4 regions of the Paenibacillus sp. sgz302191 genome follow, and region 2 is predicted to be linked to each of the others. Evidence: riboswitches for the same ligand, from Rfam matches in the RefSeq annotation. Region 2 holds a riboswitch; each other region holds the start of a gene.
What was found. Region 2 has a riboswitch for cyclic di-GMP ahead of AC3G2T_RS32025 (PilZ domain-containing protein). Riboswitches for the same ligand answer to the same signal wherever they lie in the genome.
Positions count from the first base shown of each region.

Region 1: linked by a shared signal. The riboswitch ahead of AC3G2T_RS16020 (S-layer homology domain-containing protein) and the one ahead of AC3G2T_RS32025 (PilZ domain-containing protein) in region 2 are both predicted to bind cyclic di-GMP.
Region 3: linked by a shared signal. The riboswitch ahead of AC3G2T_RS14745 (fibronectin type III domain-containing protein) and the one ahead of AC3G2T_RS32025 (PilZ domain-containing protein) in region 2 are both predicted to bind cyclic di-GMP.
Region 4: linked by a shared signal. The riboswitch ahead of AC3G2T_RS08580 (S-layer homology domain-containing protein) and the one ahead of AC3G2T_RS32025 (PilZ domain-containing protein) in region 2 are both predicted to bind cyclic di-GMP.

Region 1 is NZ_JBYLHY010000009.1:293,143-300,743, reverse strand. Features, by position in the region: gene AC3G2T_RS16045 (sensor histidine kinase) at 1-443, shown strand, start outside; gene AC3G2T_RS16040 (hypothetical protein) at 477-908, shown strand; gene AC3G2T_RS16035 (hypothetical protein) at 1,251-2,069, opposite strand; gene AC3G2T_RS16030 (hypothetical protein) at 2,541-2,663, shown strand; gene AC3G2T_RS16025 (amidohydrolase family protein) at 2,730-4,088, opposite strand; cyclic di-GMP riboswitch class I at 4,380-4,491, shown strand; gene AC3G2T_RS16020 (S-layer homology domain-containing protein) at 4,547-5,092, shown strand; gene AC3G2T_RS16015 (hypothetical protein) at 5,652-5,852, shown strand; gene AC3G2T_RS16010 (metal-dependent hydrolase) at 5,931-6,854, opposite strand; gene AC3G2T_RS16005 (ABC transporter substrate-binding protein) at 6,940-7,601, opposite strand, start outside.
Region 2 is NZ_JBYLHY010000032.1:59,648-67,248, forward strand. Features, by position in the region: gene AC3G2T_RS32015 (GerAB/ArcD/ProY family transporter) at 1-434, opposite strand, end outside; gene AC3G2T_RS32020 (spore germination protein) at 431-1,972, opposite strand; gene AC3G2T_RS32025 (PilZ domain-containing protein) at 2,143-2,901, opposite strand; cyclic di-GMP riboswitch class I at 3,007-3,094, opposite strand; gene tadA (tRNA adenosine(34) deaminase TadA) at 3,355-3,813, shown strand; tRNA gene AC3G2T_RS32035 (tRNA-Arg) at 3,915-3,989, shown strand; gene AC3G2T_RS32040 (hypothetical protein) at 4,156-4,440, opposite strand; gene AC3G2T_RS32045 (helix-turn-helix domain-containing protein) at 4,611-4,862, shown strand; gene AC3G2T_RS32050 (helix-turn-helix domain-containing protein) at 5,268-5,477, shown strand; gene AC3G2T_RS32055 (MFS transporter) at 6,066-7,277, shown strand; gene AC3G2T_RS32060 (RNA polymerase sigma factor) at 7,404-7,601, shown strand, end outside.
Region 3 is NZ_JBYLHY010000008.1:298,455-306,055, reverse strand. Features, by position in the region: gene AC3G2T_RS14745 (fibronectin type III domain-containing protein) at 1-3,350, opposite strand, end outside; cyclic di-GMP riboswitch class I at 3,401-3,495, opposite strand; gene AC3G2T_RS14740 (copper amine oxidase N-terminal domain-containing protein) at 3,804-5,426, shown strand; gene AC3G2T_RS14735 (hypothetical protein) at 5,582-5,887, shown strand; gene AC3G2T_RS14730 (CBS domain-containing protein) at 5,988-6,458, opposite strand; gene AC3G2T_RS14725 (NAD(P)/FAD-dependent oxidoreductase) at 6,606-7,601, opposite strand, start outside.
Region 4 is NZ_JBYLHY010000005.1:47-7,647, reverse strand. Features, by position in the region: gene AC3G2T_RS08600 (glycoside hydrolase family 65) at 1-744, opposite strand, end outside; gene AC3G2T_RS08595 (family 78 glycoside hydrolase catalytic domain) at 741-3,413, opposite strand; gene AC3G2T_RS08590 (glycoside hydrolase family protein) at 3,435-4,451, opposite strand; gene AC3G2T_RS08585 (SGNH/GDSL hydrolase family protein) at 4,668-5,309, shown strand; cyclic di-GMP riboswitch class I at 5,984-6,095, shown strand; gene AC3G2T_RS08580 (S-layer homology domain-containing protein) at 6,163-7,452, shown strand.

The sequences.
Region 1 (7,601 bases), on a different contig from region 2:
ATCCTCATTTGCTTAAAGAGGTCGGTTTGATTCAAACGCTGACGATGTATATGAAGAAGGAAGCTTTTACGGTTCCTTTTCAACTTGAATTCATTGCTGAGCAGGCTGCTGCCATTGAAACTAAAGATTTGCCGACGAAGCGGCATATTTTTCGAATCGCTCAAGAGCTGCTCAACAATGCGAAAAAGCACTCCCAAGCTTCCAACGTCACTTTCCGGATAACGGAAGCAAACAACAACTTTTGTTTGATTTATGAGGATGACGGTGTGGGGTTTGAAGACAACAAAGTGCGTCGGAAGGAGATCGACTCATCGGGATTGGGAATCGAACAAATGAGGAGCCGAGTCTTGCATGCGGGCGGACATTTGGAGGTCACCACGCAAAAAGGGCTCGGAACGAAATTCATCATTACGATACCGAACGAGGAGGCTATTTCCGCATGATTTCGATTACTGATCACTTGGAAGGTAGAACTAATGGATAATGTAAATAGAAAAAAGGAAATCAAAAAGTACTGGACAAGTCTTATGTATCGATTCGGATACTATCATCCTTACATATACTTTGCAGAAGAATGGAAGGATTTTGAACAATTCTATATTGACACCCAGGAAACATACTTCGAGAAGGCAGTAATTTACTTGAAAGATGAAAATGTGGGATACACGAAAGAAAACTGCTATTGGGGGAACCCAAGGGACCTAAGGGTTCTTTCAACATATTGCGGTCTTACTCTAGGAATAGCTGAATGGGCAAGATTGTTGGGCGTATCACCATCAACCATATCAAAGCGTATTAAAAAACTTGGGCCTGATGAAGCATTTAAAAAATATCACCATGTAATAGAGCTGTACTTGAAAATGGAGAAAGAGAGTGCTGCTACTGATGATAGCATGCCGCGTGATTGATTTATGATTTTCGGAAATTAAGGGAGCTTCGGTTGGGACTATTCATCCTTAATGCTCATGAATGGACTCAAACTGATAAAAAAAGCCCAGCAGCGTACGCTACGGGCTTCTCCTAAGGTACTTGCGTAATAGAAAATAAACGCAAATTTTAACTAACAGTATTACAATTAGCATGATTATGTTTATTCTTAGAGTAGATAGTAGCAATACAGAAATAAACAAAAGTCCGAGATTTTCCTTGGTGAATCTTGAAAATTGAAATTTATAACACCGGTATACTAAAATCAGAATAATAAAAGAATACGCAACTAATGTGAGAAATTCTTTGGAAATATTCATAATTTAAGCCTGCACAATATATGCGTATGCATTTGCAGTATCCCCCTTACAATCCTGAAGGGCGCTATACGCAAAATAAGCAAAGGTTGCTGCTCCTCCTCCTGCGATGGCCCCTAAAATTGTTTCCCAGGTTGCAATTGTAATACCTAATGATACAAGGCAACTTTTTACATTTCTCGTGTATGAGTTATAGTCGTTAGATAATTGATCCACTGAAAGTTTTGCACTGTTAAATAATCTGTTTGAAGTTGAAATATACTTATCTACATGGTTACCAGTAGGAATCGGATACAGTAAAGGTGTATCATAATTGACTGTCATTCCTTCATAACATTTAAATTCATAGTTCTTCCAATCGGAAGAGGAATAATTACATACAGGGCCGTATCCGCCAGTATCCTCAGAAAGTGCGCTCATTTTGAAAGCATTACTATCAGCCATATCGAGTGGTCTGTGCAAATCTTTGTCTGATAATTCTATACCGTTGATATAAAATTTTCTATCTTTTGTGATTTTAAAAACCGTCGTTTTTTGTGAATCAGTATAGATTTTTTCATACTCTTTGCGATTTGGTAGCTGAGAAGATATTTTATACTGTTTCTTTTCAACAACAGTTACTTCTGTTCCAAACTTATCATCTTTTTTTTGAGTAGCGATAGTAATGGTTTGATTACCGATCACTTCACCTTCTGCTGATTTCAAATCAGAAGAGTATATTTCTGTGCCAGGTGTTTTTTCTTGAGAAGAGGCCCACACGGAAGAGGAAGTTGTAATACAAAAAATAAGCGACAAAAGAGCAATGAAAAAAGATTTGAATTTCATTCTAAAACACATCCTTTTAAGTTGAAATTGGATTTGGTCCATCATGGATTTGAAAATTGCAATCAACTTTATTTACTCATTAAAATACCAGCCTTTCTAAATGGAATAATATTACTCAAATACAATACCATTAATCAACTATAATTTCAATATATTACCTATATTAAACCACTTTATGGAAGTTCAATTGATTAATTTCATTAAGGGATTATGACGATTTTGATAATCTCACCAAAGGGGTGATTCCTATGAAGTTTGAATTTATCCAATCTAACGAATACCTGACTACCCATTTGCTCAAGAACTGCTCAACAATGCAAAAAAAACATTTCCAAGCTTCCAAAGTCACTTTCCGGATAACGGAATCAAACAAAAACTTTTGTTTGATTTATGAGGATGACGGCGTGGGATTTGAAGACAACAAAGTGCGTCGGAAGGAGAGTTGACTCATCGGGATTGGGAATCGAACAAATGAGGAGCAGAATCTTGCATGCAGGCGAACAATTGGAGGTCATCACGCAAAAAGGGCTTGGAACGAAATTCATCATTAAGATACCGAACGAGGAGGTTACGAATCATATAAAAATTAGCTAGCCAGCAGCGAATAGCGCAAATAAAAAGCCGGTTTCCAGGACTTGGAGACCGGTTTTTTTAAACAACTCAGCTTGGAGCGTCTGCAGATGTAGAGAACAGGAAATCTCTACTTTCATTTGCGATTTTACGCACGTGATCCAGGTCTGCGTGAAGAAGTTGTCCATGCCGCTTTACCGGACGACCGGAAACAAACACGGAATCAACGTTGGCCGGATTTGCAAATTGCACGACGGCACCGACCGGGTCGGAAACAGGAAACATATTCAAATCCGTCGTCCGAATGAGGATGAGGTCGGCTTCTTTTCCAGGAGTCAAGGTACCGGTTTTCCGGTCTAACCCCAAGGCCTTGGCTCCTGCCAGGGTTGCAAAATTTAATACTTGCCGAGCCTTCAAACTTAATTCGCCGGGCATGTTTTTGGAAGCTAAAATGCTCTGATTCGTTCTCGCCCGCTCCGCCTGAAGCATGAATTTCATTTGCGTAAACATGTCTCCGCCGGTTGAAGTCACCACATCCACGCCAAGGGCAGGAGTCCCGCCGTTCTCAAGAAATAACCCGGTGGCAGGATACCCGTGCCCCATCATCATTTCCACCTCGGGAGTAACGGATATCGACGCTCCTGAATCTGCGAGCATTTTGTACTCGTCATAACCCATTGTATTTGCATGAACCATATTTAAATCAGGGCCAAGCAAACCGGCTTTACATAGCTTTTCAACGGATCGGTCATCCGGCCCCCAACTGCCAAAACCAATATGCATGGAACATACCGCACCCAGTTCTCTGGCAAGCTCGATTTCCTGAACCGATGTATCCCAGTGACTAAATTCCGGTCCTCTAATGGCTAACCCCATCGTTAATAATTGATCATCGGAGGAAAAATACTGCTGTTTTACGCGGCGCACATCGTCAGTAACCATTTTTTTGCTATCACGGTTCCAATATTCGGTTTCACCGGAGGCTCCGTACGCGAACACGGCACGAATGCCGGAATGCTGCAAGCCGCGAATCAATTCGTCCGCATGATCGGGAGAATAAATCATCGTCCAATCCAAAAGAGTGGTTACGCCGGCATTGAGCGCTTCCAAAGCTCCCAACAGGTTAGCGGCATAACAATCCGCGGGCCGCAGCCTGCTTCCAAACCCGCCATAATAAATGTTTTGCAAATAGGTAGGCAACGACCAGTCGGTGCCTATAGTTCGCACCAAAGATTCCCAAACGTGCCGATGGGTATCCACCAATCCCGGCATGACAATCATATCCGTTGCGTCGACCATTTCACAATCCGATACTTCGAGATCTTCTTGAATCGTTGCAATGACAGAGTCTTCTACTAAAATGTCCGCTTTCTTAAAATCCCCTAAAGATTTGTCCATCGTCAAAACGCAGCCGTTTTTAATTAAGTAACGTCTACTCAACCTTCCCATCTCCTTTGACAAATGAATGGATTTTACAAAAGTGATGATGAAAAACGAATTTACATCTAATGCTTACAAAGAAAATATTACATAATTTAACATATTTGGTCAAGACTTAATTATGACACTTGCTCAAACGTAGCTCTAAGCTATGATGAAGAAAGAAAAAGATCGGCGCGTGTTCAAGTAGGTGCAAGAAATAAATATTTTGTGGAAATATGTTAGATTATGGGTTAATATGGGACTTGTATTAAATCTTATGTACTATTTTTATAGTTTTAAATGCCTATGAACCAACTGAACACGAAAAGGCAAACCTGTTCGAAAGACAGGGACGCAAAGCCACGGGCCTACTTCTACGAGGGATATGTCGTAAGACATTTTTCGGAGAAACGGCAGCCGGGTTGCCGAAATCGGTTGGTTTTTTGATTTGAGAAAAGTAAATTCATTCCTTTGGGGGTATACAAATGAAAGTATATTGGATTGCATCACTAGTAACTGCCGCACTACTCGGAACTTCCATTCACGCTGCCGGGGCCGATTCTACCACTGCTGCGCCGGGAACAAAAGCGATAACTACCGCCGGTACGGCTTCCACAGGCAGCTTCAGCGACACGAAAGGACATTGGGCGGAAACGACCATCGCTGGAGCCATTCAAAAAGGCTATGTCGACGGCTATCAAGACCATTCTTTCAAACCGAACGAAAAAGTGACGCGCGCCGAGTTTATCAAAATGGTCGATACCGCGCTTCATCTTTCGGTTTCCGGCACCGCCAGCGGCAGTGACTGGTATTTGCCATACATTAACGCGGCGGTCACCGCGGGGATTCATGAGTGGAGCGACTTCACGAGCGGGGATTGGAATACGCCGATGACGCGTCAAGAAATGGCGCGCATAGCGGTTCGGGCGGCTACTGGCGACAAGAACTTGGATGACAAGAAGTGGATGTACCTTGCGACGAAAGCCGGGCTGATCACCGGCCTGGACGATAGCGGCACACTAGATCGATGAGGTTTATTTTGTTTGCTTCGATGATGAGAATTTTGATATATATCGTAATAAGCTCGATAAGTATTAGGAAAATTTCCCACTAGCTGCAGTGAAGTCTTTTTTTTTGAATTACAGGAGTTGATCTAAAAATGGAGGATGCCCTACCACTTCAACCAAACGATATTAACGACGATCTGGCTCTTTCAATTGTAAGGGCCGTCCTAGATGACTTACAGGGTAGATACGGACTTGATCGAATGATTCTAGGTGGTTCTGACCGAGACGATCAAGAGACCCTCATTTCCATGTTTGAGCATTGGAGGAAATTGGTTTCCCAAAAGCTTTATTTATAGGGATTGATCACGGAAGAATTTAAAGCAAAGACCATTTGATTTGTTAAAAATATGCCATTCTATATTCCCGTTAACATAATCAAATTCCCATGTAAATTCGATCATTTTTCTCCATAAACTTCTTTCTACCTTCACTAATCTCACTGAATACTCATACGGGTCAAAATTTATAAAATTTAATTCGTCCCATTTTTTTCAATTTCATGGAATTTTTCTTAAGAGGTGCTGTGGGGGAAGGTTACGTTCAGCAGGATCACCGCGAGGCGATAGCGCAAGCGCTGCACGAAGCGGGCGACGACTGTGACGCTTGCGTGCTCATTCTGAGCAATGTGCGTGAGAAATATCAAGTATGGAACGGCGTGAAGATTCCTTTCGACGATGCCGAGGTTGCGAGAGAAATCATAGCAGGCATGCGAGCTTATGAATAGTTCTCATGCGCAAGCCGGGCGGCTTCAGACTGCAGTCCAGAGTTTACGACCCTGGACAGTTACAATAGGAAACTTGAGTTAGTCGTGTCTTATAACTTTAATCCACTTGTCATTAATAAATTGAAATACTTCCATCTGATCTGGGCTACCGGCATAAATAAACTTTCCTTGTGGAGTATTTTTGTAGTAAAGTACCGGTAAATATTTTTCATTATCCAAAGTGCTCTCCCGGTAGATCGTACTATAAGCTTCTTTTACAATTCCCGGTTTCGAAAAGATAACATTAAATTGTGTGTCTACGGCATTTCCGAATAGCGACACCGTCCCCTTGATAACCCTATATTCTCCTACAACATCAAATGACCAATATAGCCAATTCATCGGATTGTACTTATTAAATAAATTCGTTGTTCGAGGACTAACCTGATATTGAGTAGAAGTTTGATCTTCGTATAGTGTCCTTATCATTGCATCGGTGTTCCATTTGGAATAACTCCTTAATCCCAGATAGCCAAATACAAAGACCAATAGCAAATACAACATTCTCTTGCCTCCGGGTCTAAACAATACAAAGAGCAGTCCTATTAAAAGTGGCACCCATATCCAAGGATCTCCCAGATAGATAATATTCGCACTAAAACCTTCAACATATAATGGGTATAGTAAAGGGGTTTCATGCCCAAGATAGTCCATGAATAAGTGCCCAGTAATTAATGCGGCAATGAATGAAAACCATAACTTAATAAAATTGTATTGCTTCAAAAAGCCGTAAGCAAGGACTGTAAAGGGGAGAAGATAAATGGGAGCGAATATAATCGAATGGCTCCATAACAGAACAGTACGATACCCAAACAAATCAGGCAGGATCCCCACGATACTGCCTGATGTCACAATAAAGACTGCATTATATTTGGTTAAGGCCAGACCAGACTTACTAAGTAAAAGATATACAATAATCGTGCTTAGGACAATATGAGTTAGTAAGTGTCCTAATAAGTCCATAATCTCCTCCCACCTCATTCCTCACATCAGCTACTTAGCCCTACTTACTCTTGTGTCCTTTGTCGATTCTCTTCCTCATTCGATATCATTTCGGATTGGCTTCTTGTTTGATAAATGAATTGGCTTTTTCCCGCAAAACTTTGACAGCACGATCACTCGTAGTACTTCCTCTGACGATATTACGAATCTCCTCTTGAACCGCTAAGTTGAAGGAACTCATGAAGGACAAAGGATAATTAGTAGCGGTATACGTTCTTGAGTCAAATTTAAGCTCGTAAAACGGTTTTAGCGAATGTCCATATTTCTCCTTTGAATATTCTGTTCTTGTTAGCAGATTTTGATTTGATTTCGATTTGACCTTGGCTACTTCTTCACTATTGATAAATTTCACTATTTCCCATGCTGCTTCCTTAGATGAAGAATTGGAATTAACAGAAAACATAATATTAGGATACAACATATAGCTTGAATCGCGCAAATTAGGGTCAACCGGAAAACTCACAATTCCCACATCAATCTTTTTGTTTTGCACTCGATCCAACAAAACTTCTGAATCTACCGTCATTGCAGCTTTGCCATCAGCAAATAGATCTATAAAGCCGGGAGTAGGCTCCCCTGGTTTATTGATTTGGGGATAGTAAATGGACTTGGATCTGAATCCCTCAGCCAGCAGTTCCATCGCCTTACTCCATTCCGTCGCATTCTCCATGACTTCTAGAGGATTCTTAGGCTCTTGTCCAAGAATAC
Region 2 (7,601 bases):
CTTCCCACAACCCGAAGTCCCCCACGAACAATCACATACGTAGGGATAACCAGCAGCAGCATAAGGAGAAAGGGCGAAGTTTGCTGCAGCAGCCAGGCCTTCGTCATCAATATCGTGTATATGAGCCCTGTGTATCCGTAGAAAAAGAGATAGATAGCAAACAGGATGGCTCCCGCTCTGCCCGCCCATTTGCCCCAGTATCTGGTCAGCAAATCCAGCAAGGTATCATCGGGATTTTTTTGCATGATCCGGATCATGATCAGACTTGCCGCTATCGTTAAAACCCAACCGAGAATGAGCGAGATCCAGCCGTCCGTACCCGCCTGTTCGGCCATTATTCTGGGCAGCGCTACAAAAAAAACGCTCACTTGCAAACCCGAATTGATAAAAATATACTGCAGGGAGGTAATCGTATGACCCGCATTTTTGCTCATTTATCGTCACCCTTGGGACGGCTGGGGCCTTGCCGCATCGGTTGAACCGGTCGCGCGCTGACAGGACGCCTATCCATTTTCCATAACGGCAGGCGAACGAACGCGTCCTTCCAATCGACCAGCCGGATTGGCGCGAGCGGAGTGCTGTAAGGAGTTCCGAGCGATTCCAGGGAAATGAGATGCCCTATCATCGTCATCATTCCGATAATTATTCCGACAAAGCCGAACATCGAAGCGGCCACCATCATCGCGAAGCGAATCAGCCGAATGGCGGCGACCATATCGTAGTTGGGCAGGATGAAAGAAGCGATGGCGGTAAAAGAAACGACAATAACCATAATATTGTTGATGAGCCCCGCCTGTACGATCGCCTGGCCGATGACGATGCCTCCGACAATGCCGACCGTTTGCCCGACCGGAGCGGGCAGCCGAATTCCCGCTTCCCGCATCATTTCAAGCGTAAGCTCCATAATGACCGCTTCCACGAAAGGAGGGAACGGCACACGTCCTCTGAACTCCCCGATCGTGAGCAGCAATTTGATGGGAATGATCTCAAAGTGGTAAGAAATGACAGCTATGTAGAACGCCGGCAAAAAGACGGCGACAAAGAACGCAAAAAGTCTCAGCAGCCGGATAAAAGTAGCGATCGACCAGCGTGTGCTGTAATCGTCGACGCTCTGAAAAAACGATGTGAACGAGGCCGGACCGACGAGCACGCTCGGAGAACGGTCTACGACAACGACGAATCTTCCCTGCAAAACTTGCGATGCTGCAGCATCCGGCCGTTCCGTCAAAATAAATTGCGGAAACGGAGAATACGGATTATCCTCGATCAGCTCCGCCAACTCGCCGGTATTGATGATCGTGTCGATATTCAGCATCTGAATCCGGTCTTCCAGCTCCTGCAGCACCTCGGGATGCGCGACATCCTCCAGGTATAGAACGGATACGATAGTATGCCCGCGTTGCCCTACTCTTAATTCCTTTATTTTCAATTCGCGGTTGGGAATGTAGCGCCGGATAAGCGCAACGTTCTGAGTGCTCGTTTCAACAAAGCCTTGATGCGCTCCTTTCAGGGACGCCTCAAGCTGCGGATCTGCAATCGCCCGCTGCGGCCAGCCCTGCGTATCGAGAGAATACGACTCCGCCCGTCCGTCGACAAAAAGTATGCTGCGGCCATGCAGAACTGCGACCTCGATTTGCGCCCACGCATGCAGCGTAATAACTTGGCCGATTGTCAAAATAAAATCGCCGTCCGCATCGTCGCTCCCATCCTCGAATTGAAGCGGGCGGAGCACGTTGTTGTTGATCGAGTTTTTATCCACGAGCCCGCTCAAATAAACAAGCGCGGCTTGCTCTCCCGTGCGCTTGATTGTAAATTGCCGTACGATCAGATCGGGAGTTTGCGTAAACAGGTTATGTAAATCGGCGATATTTTGCGATAGGGACGTACCGATGGAGTCGTTATTTTGCTGACGATTGGACCTCTGCGGGGCTGAATGATACTTTCTCCTGCCGAACAAGTTCGAAAAGCGCATCGCTCATCACCTCATTTTTGATGTCTGCTTCTGCTGTTCCATTGAACGATGGTATCAATTATAACCTTGCGAATTGTCCCTAATCTTATGCATAGCTTGCGCAAATAGATTGACACTAACTTGCTGCGACGAATCGCCAGCGCCGTGTTTGAATAAAAAAAAGCCCGCGGTTATTGATGCACCGCAGACCGGATATCCATGACTTTTTTCAATTTGATGTCTTGTTTTTGTACGAAGTAGGCCTCGACCTGATTTTTCAAAATAAAGGCCCGCAGCGCATTCGTTTTATTTTCCGGAATTTCAACGTATCGGACTCCGTAATAAAAAAAGCCTGCACCCAAAGCCTCTCTTCGGACGATTTCGGTTACGCAAGATATGGAAAAACCGAGCAGAAGTTCGATTTCGAGCTGCGCGTTATTTTCCAGACTCATATTTTTATCCGCGTTCATATTGTTTTCAATCACAAATCCTACGCCGCTCAAGCTGATATTTTTGACGCTAAGGCTGATCGGATGCTCGAAACTTTGCTTGTTTCTCTTATTCTTGTCATGCAAACTGTGCAGCAAACCGCCCTGAACGACATCGATTCGCGGGTGCTCCCTCTTCTCCGTAAACTTCTTCCGGTTATCGGGCGGATTAATCACGATGATCGAACCCTCGTCTTTGGCCACGACCGACGTCTCAAAAACGAATAGCCCCGATTTGGAATAAACCGTAATCTTGACCTTGTCCCCAAGTCGGAAAACATCATATTGAGGCAGCTCGATTTCAATAATGTCGCCAAGCACGTACGTTACTATTCCCGTCGCTACAAAATCGCTTTTATCCAGCACCGCTTTGCTGTCAATCAAAATTTCCGCGTCGTTGCCTTCCTTGCTTCCGTAGATTTTGACCAAATCCATCTTTCTCTCCCTATCCGATAGCTTCATGGCATATCCTCCTGTTCTCTACAAACAGATTAGGCTATAAATAAAAAAATAGACTGTCCCTTCCTGTCGGGGCAACCTATTTACCTAAATCAAACAAGCTTGATTTCCGGTAACCAGGCTGTCATGGTTCTTGTAGAACTTTAGACCCTCGGCTTTGCGTCCTTGTCTTTCGGCAAGTTTGCCCTTATCAAATCTGATCTCGTTATGTATGCGATTATACCTATCAGTAGGTTAAAAGACCTAAAATTTTAATTCTAGTATACCTAGTTTAGCCGTCGGATTCAACCGTTTTCCGCAGGCAGCTTGATTTCAGAGCGGCGAGTCCCTACAATGAAACTCATATATCCACAACTTTTCAACTTATCCACACACTTGTCCACAGAATGTTAACAACGAATGCTTGTTCGACTTCTATTAACATGTGGATAACATTTTTTGAGCGAGGTGTCCCCTGTGGATGAACATATATATTGGATGCGGGAAGCGATCCATGAAGCTTTGAAAGCCGAAACGATCCGTGAAGTTCCAATCGGCGCTATTGTCGTGCGTGACGGTGAAATTATAGGCCGCGGCTACAACCTGCGCGAAACGTCCCTGGATCCGACCGCTCATGCCGAGATGATCGCGATCCGCCAGGCCAGCGAGCATTTGCAGGCGTGGCGTCTGCTGGACTGCAAGCTCTACGTCACGTTGGAGCCGTGTCCGATGTGCGCGGGAGCCATCGTTCAATCGCGCATTCCGCAAGTGATCTATGGTACCGCAGATCCCAAAGCAGGGTGCGCCGGCACGCTGATGAACCTGCTGCAGGAAGAACGTTTCAATCACCGCGTCGACGTGATCAGCGGCGTGCTGCAGGAAGAATGCGCAGCACTGCTGACCCAGTTCTTCCGCAAGCTTCGGAACAAGGTCTAGAAGTCTGTTCGATCCGAACCTAGATTCCTAGACCGGCAAGCTGGCAAGGCAAGAGCACGGTTGCATGACGAAAAACTCCGTGTTAAAATAGTCTTTGCTATGCGCCCGTAGCTCAGCAGGATAGAGCGACAGTTTCCTAAACTGTGCGTCGCGGGTTCGAATCCCGCCGTGGCGCGTATAACCCTGCTTTAATCGGGTAGAATCAAACGCAATTTATGCGAACTTCTTACGGTAATAAACGTAGGAAGTTTTTTTATTTATGGACTTATGAGCTGGCTTATTTCGAAGCACAGGTTAACAACGCGCTGGCGCGCATACTCCTCAGTCAGAAAACAGCCACCTTCATACGGCAAAAGCCGCGATTAGTGCATGCAGTTCCGTTGGCGCAGACTGAATGCGGACATACGTTTTCAAATCGATCGGAATCTCAAAGCCGCCTGAGGACGTACGCACGTATGTCCCATCTTCGCGCAACTTTACGCGTGATATCGTAACGATTTCGTCTTCCGGTTCGAGAATCAACGCTACATTCTCTATTAGTAGATACGCATTCCAATCAAAAACTAACATTTCATTAGCAACGTCATCCCGATGTTTCATTCGTACCGTTATCTTGCGAATAGCCATCACCTCCTTTCCGGTCAGGACGCTCGCGTGTAAACTGAGGTTCCGTATGTGAAATGAAATTTATAATATCATTTTGAGTTATTATCTTAAATTGATATTAACTCAATTTGTTAATAACGTCAAGCGTTGTTATTGTGGTAGAATGGAAATTAATAGGAGCGTGGTTTTCGTTGATTCGTTTTAAGCTTTCGGAGATGTTAGATAAACGTGGGATGACCATGTACCAAATAAGCAAACAGACTGGCATTCGACCGAATACTTTGAGCCAGTGGGTTAACAATGAAAAATTACGTGAGGAAGACAAACACGTTAAAGCAGTTAGTGTTGAGGTTCTTAATCTATTATGTAAAACATTAGACTGCACTCCTGCTGAGCTGTTCGAGTACATAGCAGACAACGATCAAAAGACCAAGAAACCATAATAGGGGCAGTGGTAGCCGTTTACGTGCAGACTGAATCGGAATAATCCAATGCGCCTCTGACTTGCAACCCCCTTTACATGCGTTATCGCATATGATATAATGAAACCGTTAGGAGGTGATGTAAATGCTTACCCTTCTGACGGCGATAATCCAGCTATTGGTTGCTCTCGTCAATCTCTACATAGTGCTGGAAAATCACCGAAAAGAAAAAGACTCCAAGCGTCGGAAGCGCTCGAAGTCTCGTAAGTAAATCACCGGAGAGGTTTAAAACCTCTCCCCCTAACAATCATTATACGCGAAAGGAGCCGTGTACTCAATGGCTTACGTCACTTTCGTAATTTCAATTATCACGCTCGCTATATCGCTATATACGTTAATAATCGTACGGAAACAGAGGTAACCGTCATGAACCCCCTTGATCATATTATGGGTGTCCAGGAGGCCGCGGAAATATGGGGATTATCGCCGGGTACCATCAAAAACTATTGCGCAGAAGGGCGCGTTAAAGCGGTTCAAATCGGTAAAACGTGGATACTTGATAAGAACCAACCGAATCCTGCCCAACCGAACCATCCGAAAAATTGGCGTAAAAAAGACAGCGGCCGACCGGAATAAATAACGCAAAGAACTTCTTACCGTTTAGCCGTGGTAGGTTTTCTGTTTTATTTGAGCGAATCTAGCTGTTAAGTTAGCGTGTTTGTTACTTGAGCAAAGGAACGAATAGGCGTGGTATTGATAAGCCGCAAACAATTCTGCTGCATCTGACTAGGAACACGAAAAAAACTGCAAAAGTACATCCTTTTGCTCGTAGATACGCTGGCAGTGAAACATTCCTGCAAAAGTGCAGGTTTTTCATCGAGTACACGAGCTTAGGCTCATTTTCACGGGAAATTCCTGCACAATCGCAGGCTTTTCCCGAAAACGAGCCATATTCGCAAAAAAAGCCTGCACTTTTGCAGGTTTTGCACGCTACCACCCCCGCTTCACGAACGACTGGGCCTTTTGCGTACGCAAGTTTTTCGTCGTATAAGCATTGCTTTTATCGACCGGGCTGCGTTATGATAATAGGCATGCGAGCATTGCCGCACGTTCAAGTTTAACCGCTTCCATTTAACAAAGGGATGACGACCTCGGGTTGGTTTTCCCTTTGTTTGTTTTGTGAAGCAGCGCTTTTGCAACCAAGAAAGGAGATGCATCCTTTTTATGTCTGTCCCGAGTACCCGAACTTCTTATCGCATTCCTTTATTCTGCGCAGTCACGCTCCTGTTCTGGATGTCCATGTATACGAGCGTGCCGATTATTGCGCCGTATGTTGAATATTTAGGCGGCTCGCATCAGCTTGCAGGCTGGATCGTCGGGATGTACGGCATTTCCCAAATGCTGCTGCGCATCCCGGTAGGGGTCATGTCGGACCGGTTTCACAAGCGGAAACTGTTCATTACGTTCGGGCTGCTTTTTACCGCGTTAAGCGGGCTCGGTCTTTGGATCACCCGCGATTTCACCTGGATGATTGTGCTCCGCGCTCTGGCCGGCGCCGCTGCGGCGACGTGGGTTGATTTTACGGTCCTGTTTACCAGCTACTATAAACATGAAGAATCCACCAAAGCGATCGGGACGATCAGCTTTTACAACTCGCTAGGCCAAATGCTGGGCATTCTGATGGCCGGCTGGGCGACGGATTCGCTCGGCTGGGAATCGGCCTTTATGATGGGAACCGCGCTCGGCGCCGTCGGATTGCTCGGCTCTTTCTTTCTCGTAGAACGCATCGAGGAAGATGCGCCGAAGATTACGATGCGCGGCATTGCCGGCGTCGCGGCGGACCGCACGCTGCTCTTTGTTTCGCTGCTGGCCATTTTATCCCAAGTGCTGACGTTTGCGACTGTGTTCGGCTTTACTCCCGTCTATGCGACCAGCCTGGGAGCGGGGAAATTCGAAATGGCGCTGCTCACTTTCTTTTCGACACTGCCTGTAGCCATTGCCTCATTGTTCGGAGGGCGGCGCTGGGCGGCCAAATTCGGGGAGAAACGGGTCGTAGTCTGGGGCTTTGTGCTGATGGGGCTGTTTACGCTCACCATCCCGTTCTCCCAGCAGCTGTGGGTGCTCATCGTGACGCAAGCTTTGGCCGGCTTCGGCAGAGGGCTTTCTTTTACCGTGTTGATGGCGCTTAGCATTAAGCATATGCCGTCCGACAAGCGGGCGACAGCGATGGGCTTTTTCCAGGCGATCTACGGGCTGGGCATGTTCGTAGGCCCCGTGCTGATGGGGATCATCGGCGATTGGTTCCACTTGGGCCAGGGGTTCCTCTTTCTGGGTGTGCTCGGCATTATAAGCGCCTGCCTGTCGCAGTTGTTCATTCGAGCGGGTCAACAGGACCGCCCCTCTATATCCGGCGGCAAAAGCACCGCTAACTCTTGAAAGAGCGAGTCATTCGGATTCGCTCTTTTTTTATTTGGGAGTGCAGGGTTCCGGAGCGCCGTCTTCGTCTATGTAAGCGGAGAGGAGGAGGAGAATATTCAGGATGACACATTAGTTAAGCGTACATTGGACGGCGATGAGTCCGCTTTTCGCGAGCTTGTGACGACTTACCGCCGCTATCTGTTTCAAACGATCTATGCGATCGTCCGCCATCCGAAGGACACCGAGGATTTGACGCAAGATGTGTGGACCCGGATTTATTTCTCCCTCCCCACTTACCAAATGAAGGGCTTTAAAACCTGGATCACGCGCATCGCCGTCAAT
Region 3 (7,601 bases), on a different contig from region 2:
TTGCCCGGAACTCCAAGCAATGTCGCTTTGGATAAAGTCTCCGACCACACGCCCGGAATGCCTCCGGCTATGGCGCGAACTCTGTATACATGCCACGAATATGGCGTTAACCCATCATGCGTGAAGGTTAGTGCCGAGCCATTATCCCGAATAACCCCATCGACCAGTACTTGGTAACTTTCAGCCCCGGAAACAGCATCCCATCCCAAAATTATGGATGAAGTTGTAGCGCGAGCGGTAAAATTTTGCGGCTGCCCGAGAAGTGCGGATTGCATGACCGCCTCGCTCCATTCGCTTGCGCCTCCCTGATTTTTGGCCCTGACCCGATACGTATGCTGTGAATTCGAAGCCACTCCTTCATGGGTGTATAACGTGACGAGTCCGACATCGACAATATTACCGTCCACTTCCAATTCATAGGATGTCGCCCCCAGGACAGGATCCCACGTCACTTCTATTTTGTCGCTTGCGACTGCGAACCGGACGTTCTGCGGCTTCATCGGCGGCATTTTACGAATTGCCGGCGTACTCCATACCCCGGCAGCTTTCACATTTTTCGAGCGTATCCGGTATGTATGTTCCGAATTGGGTTCCAATGGAGTATGGATAAATGTAAGAGTAGTGCCGGCCTTAATAATGGCCCCATCCACTTCCAAATCATATTCGCCTGCCTCATCAATACTGGACCAACTAATTTGAATCGCGTTAGCAGATGATAAATCTGTAGTAAGTACCGGGGTTCTTGGAAGCGTTGTAGCCTCGATTTCAGAGCTCCATGGACCGGCGCCTTCCGCATTTTTCGCCCGGACCCGATAGCGATGTGTAGTATATGGCCGTAAATTTCCATGTAAATAAGAGATAGCATGATTCGTGTCGACAACAAGCGCACCATCCACCTCAATATCGTAGCTTTCGGCGCCTGCTATTCGATTCCACGTCACTTGCACACTCGAATCGGTTGCGGTTGCCGTAATTTCCGACGGGATTCCGGGTAAAGTCGATTTCGCAACTACACTGCTCCATTGCCCCGGGCCGCTGGAATTTTTCGCTCTGACTCTGTAGCTGCGCTGAGTATTCGGATTCAATTCATTGTCCAAATAAGTAGTTGCCGATCCATTGTCGACTACATTTCCGCTGAATTCTATATCGTATCCTGTTGCCCCTGCAACCGGATCCCATTCTACTTTTAACGTATTGCTAGTCGAATTTAGCCGCAAATTTTCGGGAATTGCCGGCAGCGTCCACACGGAGGCTAAAGAAGACCATTCCCCAGTGATGTCTCCGCTGGTTGCTCTAACTCTATAGGTGTGAAGAGTGCCGACACCCAGGTTTTCATGAACAAATGTCGAAGCGGGGCCAATCGGGTATATAACGCCATCCGCTTCCACTTCATATCCATCGGCATTAAAGATTGGATTCCAGGTTAATGTATGACTTGTTTCTGTTGGTATTTGCGATACAACCGGTATCCCAAAAGGAAACAGTTGACTCTGTGGAACGCGTTCTTTCTGTTGGGAATTGCTTGACCAGTACAATGCCGCCCGGGGATTGCGGTTTGCACTTAAATATTCCACCTTGATATTCTCTCTCTGGCCCGCTGCCAAATAGACAGAACCTGTTACAGTGCCTTGGAAACTTGCATCTTCTTTATTTATTAAAAGATTATTATTTACCCATAGCTTGATCGGTCCGCTCGTTTGCAATTCAAACTGATACATTTCGCTGAACAGAGCCTCAATTTGTCCAGACCATCTGACAGAGATGTCCTGATCATTGAAGCCTGCAACAGGAAACTCAGGACTGTTTTGCAAATCAATAACCGGATCCACCCTGGTTACGGTATTTCCCTTGAAATTCCCTTCACTAAAATACTCCGCCTTTAATCCATGCAACGCGTATTTCAAACTTGTCGATCCGTTTCCTCCGACCCCTGTATCGATGAACGGCCGTTGATTGGCCGTCATGTTGCCGCCGATGGCAAACAAACCGCCTGTTTGAATATGCAGTTGATTGTTCACATGCACATCGTCGCGAACGAACAAGTCACTGTTATTTACTTTGATGTTGGCAGTACTATTGTTGGAAACGATCCCGCCAACCATCATCTCTTGCTCTACGTTCATATCCGCTTGCGTGTTGATATGCAATTGATCTTGGATCAAGACGCGCTTTGCCCGGACGTTCAACTGTCCGCTGTTAAAAGTAAGGCTGTCAGCAGATAACAAACCATCCACGCTAATCGAGGAATTGTTGTTAAGATGCCAGTTCCCCTTCACCCAAAGGCTTCCATCGGCAGGCTCCGTTCCATTCGAAGACGAATGCACTTGCAAGTTTAGCTCCGAATTGGCATTCATGCTGCCCTTAACAATCAACAAGCCGTATACATCAATGCTTAATTTGGCATTTGTATTGATTCCATCCGCAATGATTACAGCCGGTTTGGAGGGGCTTCCGAAAACTACCGAAGAATTCAGATTCAAATGCCCCACCTTGATAAATGACGGGGACTGCGTACTATTGTCGATTGCGCGCTGCAGTGCAATCGGATCGCAATTCGCGCATGCAACAGCTTTCTGTTCAAATTCCGACAGCAATTGGTTCACTCGCTGCACTTCTACATCCATATACCTTCCTATTTCCTCCTGCAGACCATCCACTTGCAGATAAGATGGAGCATTATGCTCGTTATTCATCTTGCCCGAAAGCAGTACTTTGTCCCCATGCACTTTTCTCGGTTCGGGCGGCGGCCCTATAACAGGCGTGCTGGCAGCAGAGAGGGCGAGCAAAGTGTTGGGAGAGCCAACTTTGGTTAGCTCTATGAACTGTAAAGCCGTCTCCGCTTCCTCCGCATCGCCGGAACTGACCGTTAATCTGCCGTCCGCAACTTCAACCGATTGTGCTGCAATGACATGCTGCCCTCCCTCAATAGGGATACGATCAAAAAAGCTTACTCCTTCAACAACTACAGTATTGTTGCTTGAATAAACGGAATCGCCGACGCTTACCTTAACTTCATAGATACCGTTGTTTACTTCGAATTCCCAGACTCCGCCTTTATGAACGCGAATTGCGGTATCATTCGGAGTGGTTTGATAAGTACTGCCGCTTACCGTAGAATCCGTGTGAGAACTATTCCACCCATAATTGAATCCATTTTGCGTGCTGAACGGCATTCCCGAGTCTGGCAAAAATCCTTCAGGTACAGGTGAAGTTGCAGGCTGGAAATTAACCTTTACATTCCACGCTCCCGTATCGGCATATGTATACGACGATTCTGCAAAAGGAATGAACAACTGCAGCAGCAGGCATAGACAGAGCCCCCTGACAACAGCTTGAAACCCAAATTTCATATTTGTATCCTCCATTTCCCTTTCAATTTACACAAAAAAGACCAATTGCAATAGGCGGCCCGGCTGCCGTACCGTTTCGGTCTGAAACGGTTTAGGCCCGTGGCTTTGCGTCCCTGTCTTTCGATCAGGTTTGCCTTTTTCAATTTCAATTGGTCTTCGCTTATGTGCGGCACTCAAAACTCGTTTGATGCTATCATAGGTAAAAAGATTTGTTCATACCTACCTTTATACTATAAACAAATATGCCTGTATACCTAGTTACAACATAATATACGACTAGGTTTAAGATATTCCCTCTTTTTTTGGAATGTTTTGTCGATTATTTGCAATAAATACTTTGAATAATCAATTTCATAAAATCTCCTTAACTCGGCGAGTCCTTCGGCGTTTTTTCGCGTATAATTTATCAGACATTCTGCCTCATATCTATTAAATCAAAGGAGAAGATTTTATATGCAAAAAAAGCATTGGCAATGGTGGATTTCCGCTGCGCTTGTTGTGCTGTTGATCGCCTTGACGGGCTGTCAGGCCGTGCAGGGTCTTGATCTCGGGCAGGCTATGCAAAATACCGGAACCGTTAAGTCCTCGGTATCCAAAGGATCGATTGCGCTGGAGCTGATTACAGGCAGCAGCGATCAGATTGATCCCAAGGAAAAGGCGCTGATCCAAACGTTCAAAAATACGAAGCTGACGATCAACAGCGCTAAAATGCAGGACGCTCAGCACGCATCGATCGATGGGGAATGGAATTACGCCAAAGGGACGATTCCTTTTCAGCTCGTCATCGACGGTACTAAGATGATCGTACATATTGACGGCGCCAAGAAGCCTATCGTCTTTGACCAGGCGGCATTGGCGGCTGACGGAAGGGTGGCGCCGTTATCTCAAGAAATCAGGCAAAAACTGACGAATAGCGCAGAGCAGCTGCGGCCGGCCCTTTATAAGTTTTTCTTCAACAATGCGCCGAACCCGAATACAATCTCCGTAACCGACGCTACGGAGCAAGTGAACAATGAAACGCTAAACATGCAAAAAGTGCATGTGGAGTTAAAAGGCAGCGAGCTCGCCGGTCTTTTGAAACTGTTCCTGACGAACGTCCTCGCCGATGAGCAAGGCTTGAAAGAGCTGCTTGGCCAACTGTACGATGCGGTCGTACCGATTGTGAAGGAGCAAATGAGAATTTCTCAGGAACAATTGAAGGAAGAGTACCCCGATCTGGAGGAACAATCGACTACGTCGGATTTGATGATGGCCTATCTTAACAATAAAAACCTGGCGGTCGAATTCGCTTATACAACGATTCATGAGTACTTGAAAAAAGCTGTAGACGAATTCGATAAAACGATGAAAGACACTGCTGCTTCCGATTCACCGGCCAACGAGGAAGTGTCGGCGATCCTCAGCGATAAATTGACGTTCAAAGCCGATTATTACGTCGATCGGAACAAGCAGATCCGCAAGGTGCAGGCTGAGCTCAATATTCCGGCTCCCAATAAGGATGGCGCAGTGACCGGGATAAAATGGACCTACGCCTTCGAAAACTGGAGTTTGAACCAGTCCGTGACTGCGGATGCGATCGATACTTCCGGCGGGGCGTTGAATGTGGATTCCGATACGTTCAGAGGCTATGCGATTTTGAACAATTTTGACAAGAGTTCTTCGTTTTACAAGCTGCTGAAGGAAGATTTGCAAGTTACCAAAAAAGAGCTTCATTTCATTGTCCAAAGCCAAGAAGCCGCGGACGAGGATCCATACGGCTCCTACAGCCCGTATATGAACGACGATGAAGTCGTCATGGTTCCGGTGAGATTCCTTTCCGAGCAGCTTGGGGCTGACGTCAAATGGAATGCCGAATGGAAGCAGGTTACGATTAAAGACGGAGTAACCGGCACAAGCATCGTAATGTCCGTCGACAGCAAGTCCGCAACAGTGGGCGGAACGAACGTGGAACTGGACAGCGCTCCGGTTATGCGAAACGGGACAACGTTTGTTCCTATCCGTTTTATCGCCGAAAAGCTCGGCACAACCATCAAATACGATCCTGAAACCCGTCTCATCACCATTAAGCGGGATTAGAGGATCAAGGAAGCAGGATAATGGCCAAGGCGAGCGATCGCTTTGGTCATTTTTTTATATGAATAGGCGGCAGCCTATACCTTTCGGGAGCGCATGAATAGGCTAATAACGTAATAGGCGAATAACACGAGTGCAGAAAGGGGCAAGAACGCATCATGTATATGGAACCCCAGGTTATTTATCAGGCTGATTTTTCGGAGGAGCAGGAGCCGCCGCAAAACAGAGACAGACTCCGCGATACCTTGATTCCCCACATCGGGCGCACGGTTCATGTTCAAACCTTGGACGGATTCACGTATGAAGGCATTCTGGTCTATGTGGATGAACAACATGTGCATCTCCAGGTTTCGATGTATGAGCATCCCTATCATGGCATGTATCGCGGCTTCTACAATCCGGCTGCTTCCACGATCCTGACGCTGGTGCTGTACGAACTGCTCGTGATTGCCCTGCTGGCTTAAGCGGATGCCGAGCCGCCCTCCCCGAACAGGCAAAAACCCGCGCGAAACCGCCCGAGTCCAAACCTCGCAGCGTTCGTGCGGGTATGTTTTGTTATCGCAGCTAGCCGGGCAGCCTGGATAAGTACTGCCGGCTGAAAAAGCGGACCATATCCCCGCGGCTGATAATGCCGGCCAGATAGCCGCCGTTTTTTTCTACGACGACTTTTTGGAGATGCTTTCGGCCGAGCAGGGTCGCAACGTCGTTCAGCGGCGTGTCCACATTGACCGTGATAACCTTGGCTCTGGCGTAATCCATCACATTGGCATCGGCAATGTCGCGGCACTTCTCCTCCATCGTCTGCGTATCCATCCAGGTGGAGGTAAAAAAAGGTGATACGACGACGACATTGCTGTGCGAGCTGACTGCGCGCATAATATCTCCATCGCTAATGTACCCTTTGATCTGATTGCAGTGATTCACGATAGGCATCCCGCCGATTCCACGGCTGACGAACTTCTCCAAAACACATTTGATTGTATCCGCTTCCAAAACTTTCACTACTTGGTCAACCATGATGTCCGATGCTTTCATTATCGCTCGACCTCCTTGCTTGAAACTGTTTATGGAAGCTATCGGGAGAACCGGTTCAAAACGCTGCCGGCTCTCCGGCTTGCACGATAATTAAATTGTAAGACAATTAGCAAAGTTCAGTCAATGGTTGCCTCTGCGTGCGGAAACCTATTTTCGCAAGCTTTCCGCTTGCTGCCGCTTAAGCGATTTGCCGCCCATGAGACTTGCCGAATCCCAGGTCAGCTTCCGGACGTTCAGACCCAGCTTACCGGTAAGCAGCATATCGATCCCCCATTTTTGCGCCCACACGATGCCCTTTTCCGGACCAAGCCCGATGCAAAATAAATTCATAAAGGATGCATGCTCGGGACCGGTCTTGCCCGAATATTCCGCTTTTATGATTTTGGCGAGGCGCTGCGCTTGAGGAATGGCCTCTTTGCAGGTCATACCGTCGGCTTTGCCGGTGACCGAGTCGACGATGTGCGCACAATCTCCGATCGCATACATGTCGGGGCAGCCGCGCACATGATACCTGCCGTCGACGCTAATCTTCCCGTTCGCTTCCGTCGGCAGTCCGAGTCCGGCAATCAGCGGATTCGGCCGAAGGCCCAGCGTCCAGACGCATAGTCCCGCTTGTACAGCGGCTCCGTTGTCCAGCGTCAGACGATGCTGCTGATCATGGTACACAGCCGCCCTTGTGCCATGCATAACCCGAACGCCCAGTGCGTTCAGTTCTTTTTCGATTCTCCGGCCTACTTTGGCAGGCGCGGCTTCCATCAATCGCGGCTGTGAATTCACCAGGACGACGGACGCCAGCGCCGGGTCCAGTCCCGCCTTAGCCGCTTTCTGCCGCAGGGCGTGCGCAAATTCGGCAGCCGTCTCAATGCCGGTAATGCCCGCGCCGACAACCGCGGCGGACAGAAGCGTTCGTCTCGGCGCTTCGTCGTCTACGTGCAAAAGAGCCTGCTGCACATTGTGATCCATGCGGCCCCGAATCTGCGCGCCGCTTTCCAGGCCTGACAAGGATATGCCGCCCTTACCGGGAGGAACCGGCACAGCCGTGCTGCCCAGACACAGGATCAACCGGTCGTACGCCATTGCACCTTCCCGCCCGTCCGGGTACTTCAAGGCGAGGCGATTCGCGCCCGGATCAACCGACACAAG
Region 4 (7,601 bases), on a different contig from region 2:
GCGCGCCAACGTCCCGTTCGTCCAGGCCGCGTGCATGACATAACCGTCCTGATCGAGCCGGCGGCGAATTTGGACGGAGCGGTCACCTTGCCGCTCGATGTGCGTTTCATGCCGGTCCGGCTTGCCCCAATCGGCGGCGGCGAATTTCCATGTGCCGTAAGGAAAATGGAAGGCAATCTGCAGGCGTCCCTGGCGGATCAGGCCGGATTTGACGCGAACGGCGATCGTATCCTGGCGGGGGTGGCAGACCGTCGTGACTTCGGTTCCGCTTCCCGCAACGGCGAAGCTGCTGCGGATGATGCCCGACCACAGATCGAGAACTTGCCGGATCTCTTCCAAATCTTCATGGGACGCCTCATTTCCGTCCGGCAGCGTCAGCCGGAACCCGACCTTCCCCAAATGAAGCTTGTGCGGATTGAATTTCAGCCATTTGTAGGCATCGCTCGTCTGGCCGGGCGGCATATACGGAAAGCCGACGCTTCTCCCGCCGAAGGTAGGGAAATAGGTGAGCGGAAATTTTTCCACGGCATAGCCTTCAGGATTGGGGGAGGTGTGCCAGGCCCAGTTGGCCAAATGGCCCAACGGCACGCCCCCGTCCGCGTAAAGCCCGGGAAACGTCTGCAATCCGGTGGCATCGACGGTAAACGCGTAGTTCCCGTTGCCGACCGACAGGGAGGATAATTTGTCAAATCCGGAAATATGCGGATTATGGCGCCAGACGAGCGCTTTACGGTCTATCTTCATAAGGGCACCACACTTTCAAAACGATACTGGCCCGATCCCGTGCGCACTACGGCATAACCGTGTTCATGCCGGACGATTTCGACAGCTTCGGCGGCTGTAACCGGAACTCCGCTTTCCATCAGCGTTTCCATACGCAATGAAGGAACGTGAATGTCTGCGGTGCAGTTGGCGGGGATGTCCGCGTCCAGCGTCAGCCGGTTCCGTCCGCTGCGCTTCCATGCGACGCGAATGCGTCCGGCGGGCAGGCGGTGTTCGGCGGCGGCTTCTTCAAGGCCGTCAGGCAAAAAAGGCCGAATCCACAGCCTGTAGCTTTCCAGGCCGGGATCGTAGCGGTAGTCAATGCCGGCCAAGCCGCTGTACAGCCATTCCTCCAAATGCCCGAGCATGAAATGGTTTTGCGATTTGCCGACGGTCGGACCGTCCCACGCTTCCGTCAGCGCCGTCGCGCCGTGTACGATTTGGTAGCCGTAGCTGGGATGGCCGGTTTGGCGGGTCATTTCGTAAATGATGTCCGAACGGCCGTTTTGCGCCAGTGCGAGGAGCACGTAACGGTGCCCGATGTCGCCTGCGGTCGTATGCCACCCGCGCTGCCGGATATCTTCTATAAGGCGGGAAAGGACGAATTCCTTGTCGAAGGCGTCGGCCAGTCCCAAAACGAGCGGCATCGCGTTGGACGTCTGGCTGCCGGTCGCATACTGCCGCGTATTGCGGTCGAAAAAAGCGGCATTGAACGCCGATTTGATCTGTTCGCGGAGCCGTTCATATTCGGCCGCGTCCTGATGGTTGCCGACGGCCTGTGCGATTTGCGCGAACACATCCGTCATATGGTAAAACATCGCCGTTTCGGTATGCGCAACCGGCGTGTTTTGAACAAAACCGGGAGGATCGTCTCCCGCATCGTACCAATCGCCAAGGCCGCCCGTCACGATCAACCGGTCGGAGCAGGCGGCCACATAATCGACGTAGGCTTTCATCCCGTCGTAGTGCTCCTCCAAAACCCGGCTGTTGCCGTACATGCGCAGCAGGTTCCAGCCTGTAAGCACGTAGGCGGCGCCCCAGGATACGGAATCGCGGAAGCAGCGCCACTTGTCGGAGAAGACGACATATTCCGGCGCCGTCGTCGGCACCATGCCGTCCGGCAGCTGCGCGTCGCGGATGTCTTCCATCGTTTTCACGAACAAAGGCTCGACATCGTAGTTGAAGGCGACGGAAGGGCCCATCAGATGGACTTGCTCCAGCCAGCCGAGCTTTTCCCGATGCGGGCAATCCGTAAAAATGCTTTTCATGTTGCTGAGCACAGCCCGGTTAATGATGTCGTGCGTCCGGTTCAGCATCGCATCCGAGCTGGCGAAGCGGCCGCGAACGTCCGCAGCCGGGTAAATCATCCGGCCTTCGAGTCGGACAAGCACGGGAACGTCCGCGTCATTGCCGGCACGATCGGCGGGAACCGCGCCTTCGATTTGCACATAGCGGAAGCCGTAGTAGCTGAAGCGGGGCGACCACACTTCCTCCTCGCCGTCTCCGCTTAGGATGTAGGTGAACCGGTACGGGGAGCCGGTCCATTTTTGGTTGGCGGTGCCGTTGTCCTTCAGCAGCTCGGCAGGCGACAAGACGACTTTCGCCCCCTTTGGGCCGCGGACGGCTATTTCCACCCAGCCTGCAAAATTTTGCCCGAAGTCTGCGACGTACACTCCGGGACCCGGCTGCGAGATGCTCGCGGGCAGGAACGTTTCCATTTCCTTCAAGGGGAACGTCGCTTGCGGCTTCAGCTTGCCCGCAGGGGGGGCCGTTTCTTCGGCAGGCTCCCACGCTTCGCCGGAGGCGAAGCCGGGGCGATCCCAGCCCGCTTGCAGGAGCCGCGCGTCGAAATCTTCGCCCCCATACATGCAGGAAAAGACGACCGGCCCCGGCGCGGTGCGCCAGCTTCCATCGCTGGCAATCGTCGAGCTCGTGCCGTCGGTATACGTAATTTCCAATTGGACGATGCATGTGGGCGTGCCGAATGAACGCTTGAACTTCGTATAGCGGCCGCCTGTCACGTTGAAAAATCCGTTCCCCAGCATGACGCCAATCGCATTGGCGCCCTCGTTCAGTGCGCCGGTCACATCGTACACGGAATAAAGGCACGTTTTGTTATAGTCGGTCCATCCCGGCTCCAGCACGCTGTCACCGACTTTATGCCCGTTCAGCCGCAGTTCGTACTGCCCCAAACCGCATATATAGGCTCTGGCCCTCGCCACCGGCTTGTGTACGCGGAATTCGCGCCTGAACAATGGGAGCGGAGCCTGCGCGTTTGCCTGCGGCGCGCTGCTGCGCCCGCCGATCCATCGGGCCGACCAATCGCCCTGGCCGAGCAGCCCCATTTCCCACCAGGATACGGGGCTTTCGGTCATTCGGCCGCCGCTGTCCCAAACCTGAATCCTCCAATAGTAGCGGTTTCGGGATTGGAGGGGAGCGCCGTCGTAGACGATGTGCACGTTGTTTCTGCTTAAGCGTTTGCCGCTGTCCCATACGCTGCCGCCTGCGCTGTCCGTTACGATGATCCGGTAAGCGCTTTGCATTTGCAGGCGTTCGGCCGCCGGCGGGAAGCTCCAGCCGAAAGCCGGGCGGCCGACGCCGACTCCGAGCGGGCAGCGCTTGCTTTCCACATACATTTCATCCACTTGCATCGGTTCCGGTCTCCTTTACAATCACGATGATGTGCCGAAAATCGGCTGTGAAGCGGCGACGCTGATTGTCCTGAACTCTTTGCCGTAGTTTTTGGTCGGATCGCCCTCCCGGTACGGCCGGCAGGAGCAGTAAAAATGATAAAGCACGCCTTGGTGCGTGATGACGGACGGCTTATGGGCAAAAATGGAGTCAATGCTGCCCTCTTCTCCGACGCGAATAATCGGTTCGGGATATTTGTCCCAATGCAGCAAATCGCCGGAAAGGGCAATGCCTTCCTGCGCCTGCTTGTAATTGTAGCCGAAGTAATACATGACCCACAGGCCGCGGTCGGGGTCGTGCAGCACGCACGGATCGCTGGCGAAGCCGCAGTCCCATTCGTCCGGAGTCACGGGCAGTACAGGATTGCGCTCGTATCTTTGCCATTGCTGCAAGTCCCGGGAGAAGGCGACTCCCGTCTGTTCGATCCATCTGCCTTTATTTTTGTTTTTGGCGTTGTAGAACAAATAAAATGCACCGTCATGCTCAATCAGACATTCTTTATAGAGCCCGCCTTTTTCCCAATCTGCGCCTTCCTCGGGGGTCAAAATCGGATCCGGGCATTTGTGCCACTCCAGCAGCCGCTCGTCCTCCGTCCAGGCAATTCCGATTTTCGCCGAGCCCTCTTCGTACCCGGTTTCGGGATAGGCGTGGTAGACGAGCCAGTATTTGTCGTTCCATTTTTTCAGAACGGGAGGGGCATCGATGCGATTCTCTTTCAAAATCCACGTCCCGGCTATATTGACGGAATCCCAGGCCCCATGCTCGTTGCGCTGTAAAATGACGCTCAGATGCTCCCAGTCGAGCAGGTTTTTGCTGACGGCCAAAGCCGTCTGGTAGCCGATGCCGTCGAATCCGACATACATCATGTAAAACATATCGTTGTGCTGAAAAACGAAGGGACAATCCACGGCTCGTTCATCGAAATGGCCGGGTTTACCGGAACCGGCAAGAACCGGTGCGCCCAATTTGTAAGGCGTCATATAGGGCTGGATTTGCAATGCGGCACGCTCCTTTATTTTCGCTGGCTTTTATCGCGGATATTGCCATTTTCAGCTTACAATTAACCGCTTTCATGCTGTGGGGGGGATTGTATCCGATATATAGGTCGATGCTACCTTCGGCCGCCGGCCGCATTGACTTGGCAGACAACCCGGCGTAGGATGAGGGGGTAAAAAGCCGCCCGTTTGCCGGCGGCAACATGAGGAGGCGTTACCGTGCCGTTTAAAGCCAAGGACAAGATCGTGTTTATCGGCGACAGCATCACTGACAAAGGAAGAAAAAAAGATCCCCTGAAGCTCGGGTCGGGCTATGTTCGCCTGATTCACGATTACTTGACGGCGGCGTACCCGAATCTTTCGCTGAAAATCATAAATGAAGGCGTTTCCGGCAACCGCGTGACCGACCTGGAAAAACGGTGGACGCTCGATGTGCTCGATCACCGGCCGCAGTGGGTATCGGTTTCGATCGGCATCAACGACGTGTGGCGGCAATTGGACTCACCGGATGCGGAGCAGGTGTACCCCGACAAATTCGAAGCGGTATACCGTCACTTGCTGGAACAAACGAAGCAAATACCCAGCTGCCGCCCGATCCTCATGCAGCCTACGGTGATCAAGGAGTACCCGGATGCGACGGGAAACGTGCTGCTGCGCCCTTACGTGGACATCGTCAACCGGCTCGCCGGACAGTTCGACGCGATCCTGGTGCCCACGCATCAAGCGTTTATCGATTTTATCGCGAGTGAAACAGGCAAAGATTCGACTACCGACGGCGTACATATGAACCCGCTCGGGGACATGCTGATGGCCGTGACATGGCTGAAGGCCGTTATGGTGCCTTTTCCCGGAAACAAGTGATTCCGGGAGATTGTGGAATGGTCGGCCGGCTGCCGTCATGCGGTGCAACGCCGCGCGCTGGAAGCTGCGCGGCTTGGGTGGCGTTTGCTGGGGCAGCCAGGGGGGAGCTGATTTGGGGCGCGGTCATTCATGAAGCGGCTGGGTGTTGGCATTGGCACGGCGTAGGCACAGCATCGGCATAGGCACAGGCAGCCCGAAAACCTGCAAAAGTGCAGGATTTTTCCATGAAAGTGGCTCGTTTTGGCGAAAAGCCTGCGATTATACAGGAATTTTCGCTTAAACGAGCCTGAGGTCCACGTGTTCGATGAAAAGCCTGCACATTTGCAGGAATTGTTTCATTGCCAGCCTATCAACGAGCAAGAACCTGCACTTTTGCAGGTTTTCTTTGCGTTGCTAGGCAGATGTGCCGCCGGTTCTAGCACGCCAGACCGAAAAGCGCGTACCATCTTACGACGATGGGGGCGGCTTTTTATTTTGGGCGTGTCGATGAATCTTTTTTTGAAGGTAGCGATCACCTAAAAGCTGTAAAGCTAATTAGCGGGGGGTGTAAAACAAACGCGTTGAGCGCAAGGTATAATTTTTTTGTGGAAATACGTTAGTTTATGGGTTAATATGGAACTCATATTAAATCTAATGTACTATTTTTATAGTTTTAAATACCTAAGAACCAAGTGGAATTGAAAAGGCAAACCTGTTCGAAAGACAGGGACGCAAAGCCACGGGCCTACTTCTACGGGGTACAAGTCGCTAGACTTCCCTCGGGGAAACGGCAGCCGGGTCGCCAAAAGCAGTTGGTTTTTTATTTTCGGAAAAGTAATTTTTTTACTATAGAGGTATAAAAATGAGAACCCACTTGATTACATCACTGGCAGTTGTTGCACTACTGGGAAGTTCAATTCCCGATGTCCAAGCTGATTCAACCGCCGCTACGCCAGGCACGAAAACAACAAATGCCACCGGTACGGCTTCTACAGGCAGCTTCAGCGACACAAAAGGGCATTGGGCGGAGACGACCATCGCCGGCGCGGTACAAAAAGGCTACGTCGACGGATACCAGGACAACTCTTTCAGGCCGAATGCAAAAGTGACGCGCGCCGAGTTTATCAAAATGGTCGATACCGCGCTTCATATTCCAATCTCAGGGGTAACCGAAGGTAATGACTGGTACTTGCCTTACGTTAACGCGGCGACCAACGCGGGGATTTATAAGCGGAGCGATTTTACGAGCGGGGATTGGAACACGCCGATGACGCGTCAAGAAATGGCCAGAACGGCTGTTAGGGCCGCAACCGCCGACAAGAACATTGATGACACGAAGTGGATGTATCTAGCGACCAAAGCCGGTCTGATTACCGGTCTAGATGATAGGGGGACGCTCGGGGAAGACCAACCGACGACACGGGCTCAGGCGGTAACGACAATTGAACGCATTTTGACTGTTAAGGGAGGTCATTCGCTGGCCGTCGATGAAAAAGCCGTTGCCAGTGCGGAGCAATCCACGAATGCCCCCAAAGATCCTTGGGGACGCGCGATTCGCACAACAAATCTGCCGTCGAATAGTGGTGATTTCCCTTACATCCTACAGGATATTCCCAATGAAATGTACGAACATAAACATCCGTTTCAGACGGATTTGACCCGTTTTACTGCAAAGGAAATCATCCATGATTCCAGATATTACTCTAGGGATACAGTCGATCGATGGGTTAAACTCGTATCACAGTTTGGCAATCAGATACTGAATGTGGATTACGAGACAATAGACCAAAACTGGGTGGATGCTTTCGTACAAACCGTTAATATTCCGAAGCACGTCAGTGGTGATGCCCAAAAGTATGTCGAGTGGGTGAAGCAAAATCACATTCGAATTGAAGGCACTGTGACACCAGAACCTTCTATCGTTTTTTTCGGCGATAATAAGCATTGGGTACGAAGTATGTTTCGGTTTAGAGTAACCAGTTTTGATGAAAACAAAAATTTGTTTGTCGATATATGGGGGCCGAAAAATATTGAAAAAGACGTGTGGTATATTGGTTATACAGATGTGGCCATTGCGTCAGAAAATTTTGCTTCGCAACTTGCAGAAAAGAAAATAACATCTGATGCTGCATTCTTTGCTTATAAAACCTATCATGCAGAGTAGAAGGCAAATAACCTATGAAAAGAACTACAAAAAAATATATATCAATTGTATTTCTTACGGCACTGTTACTAGTACATCATCAGTCTTTAAATTGTGGATAAAGACGTTTTAATTTGATCCGGGCGTCAGAGGTAGTAAACTGCCAATCG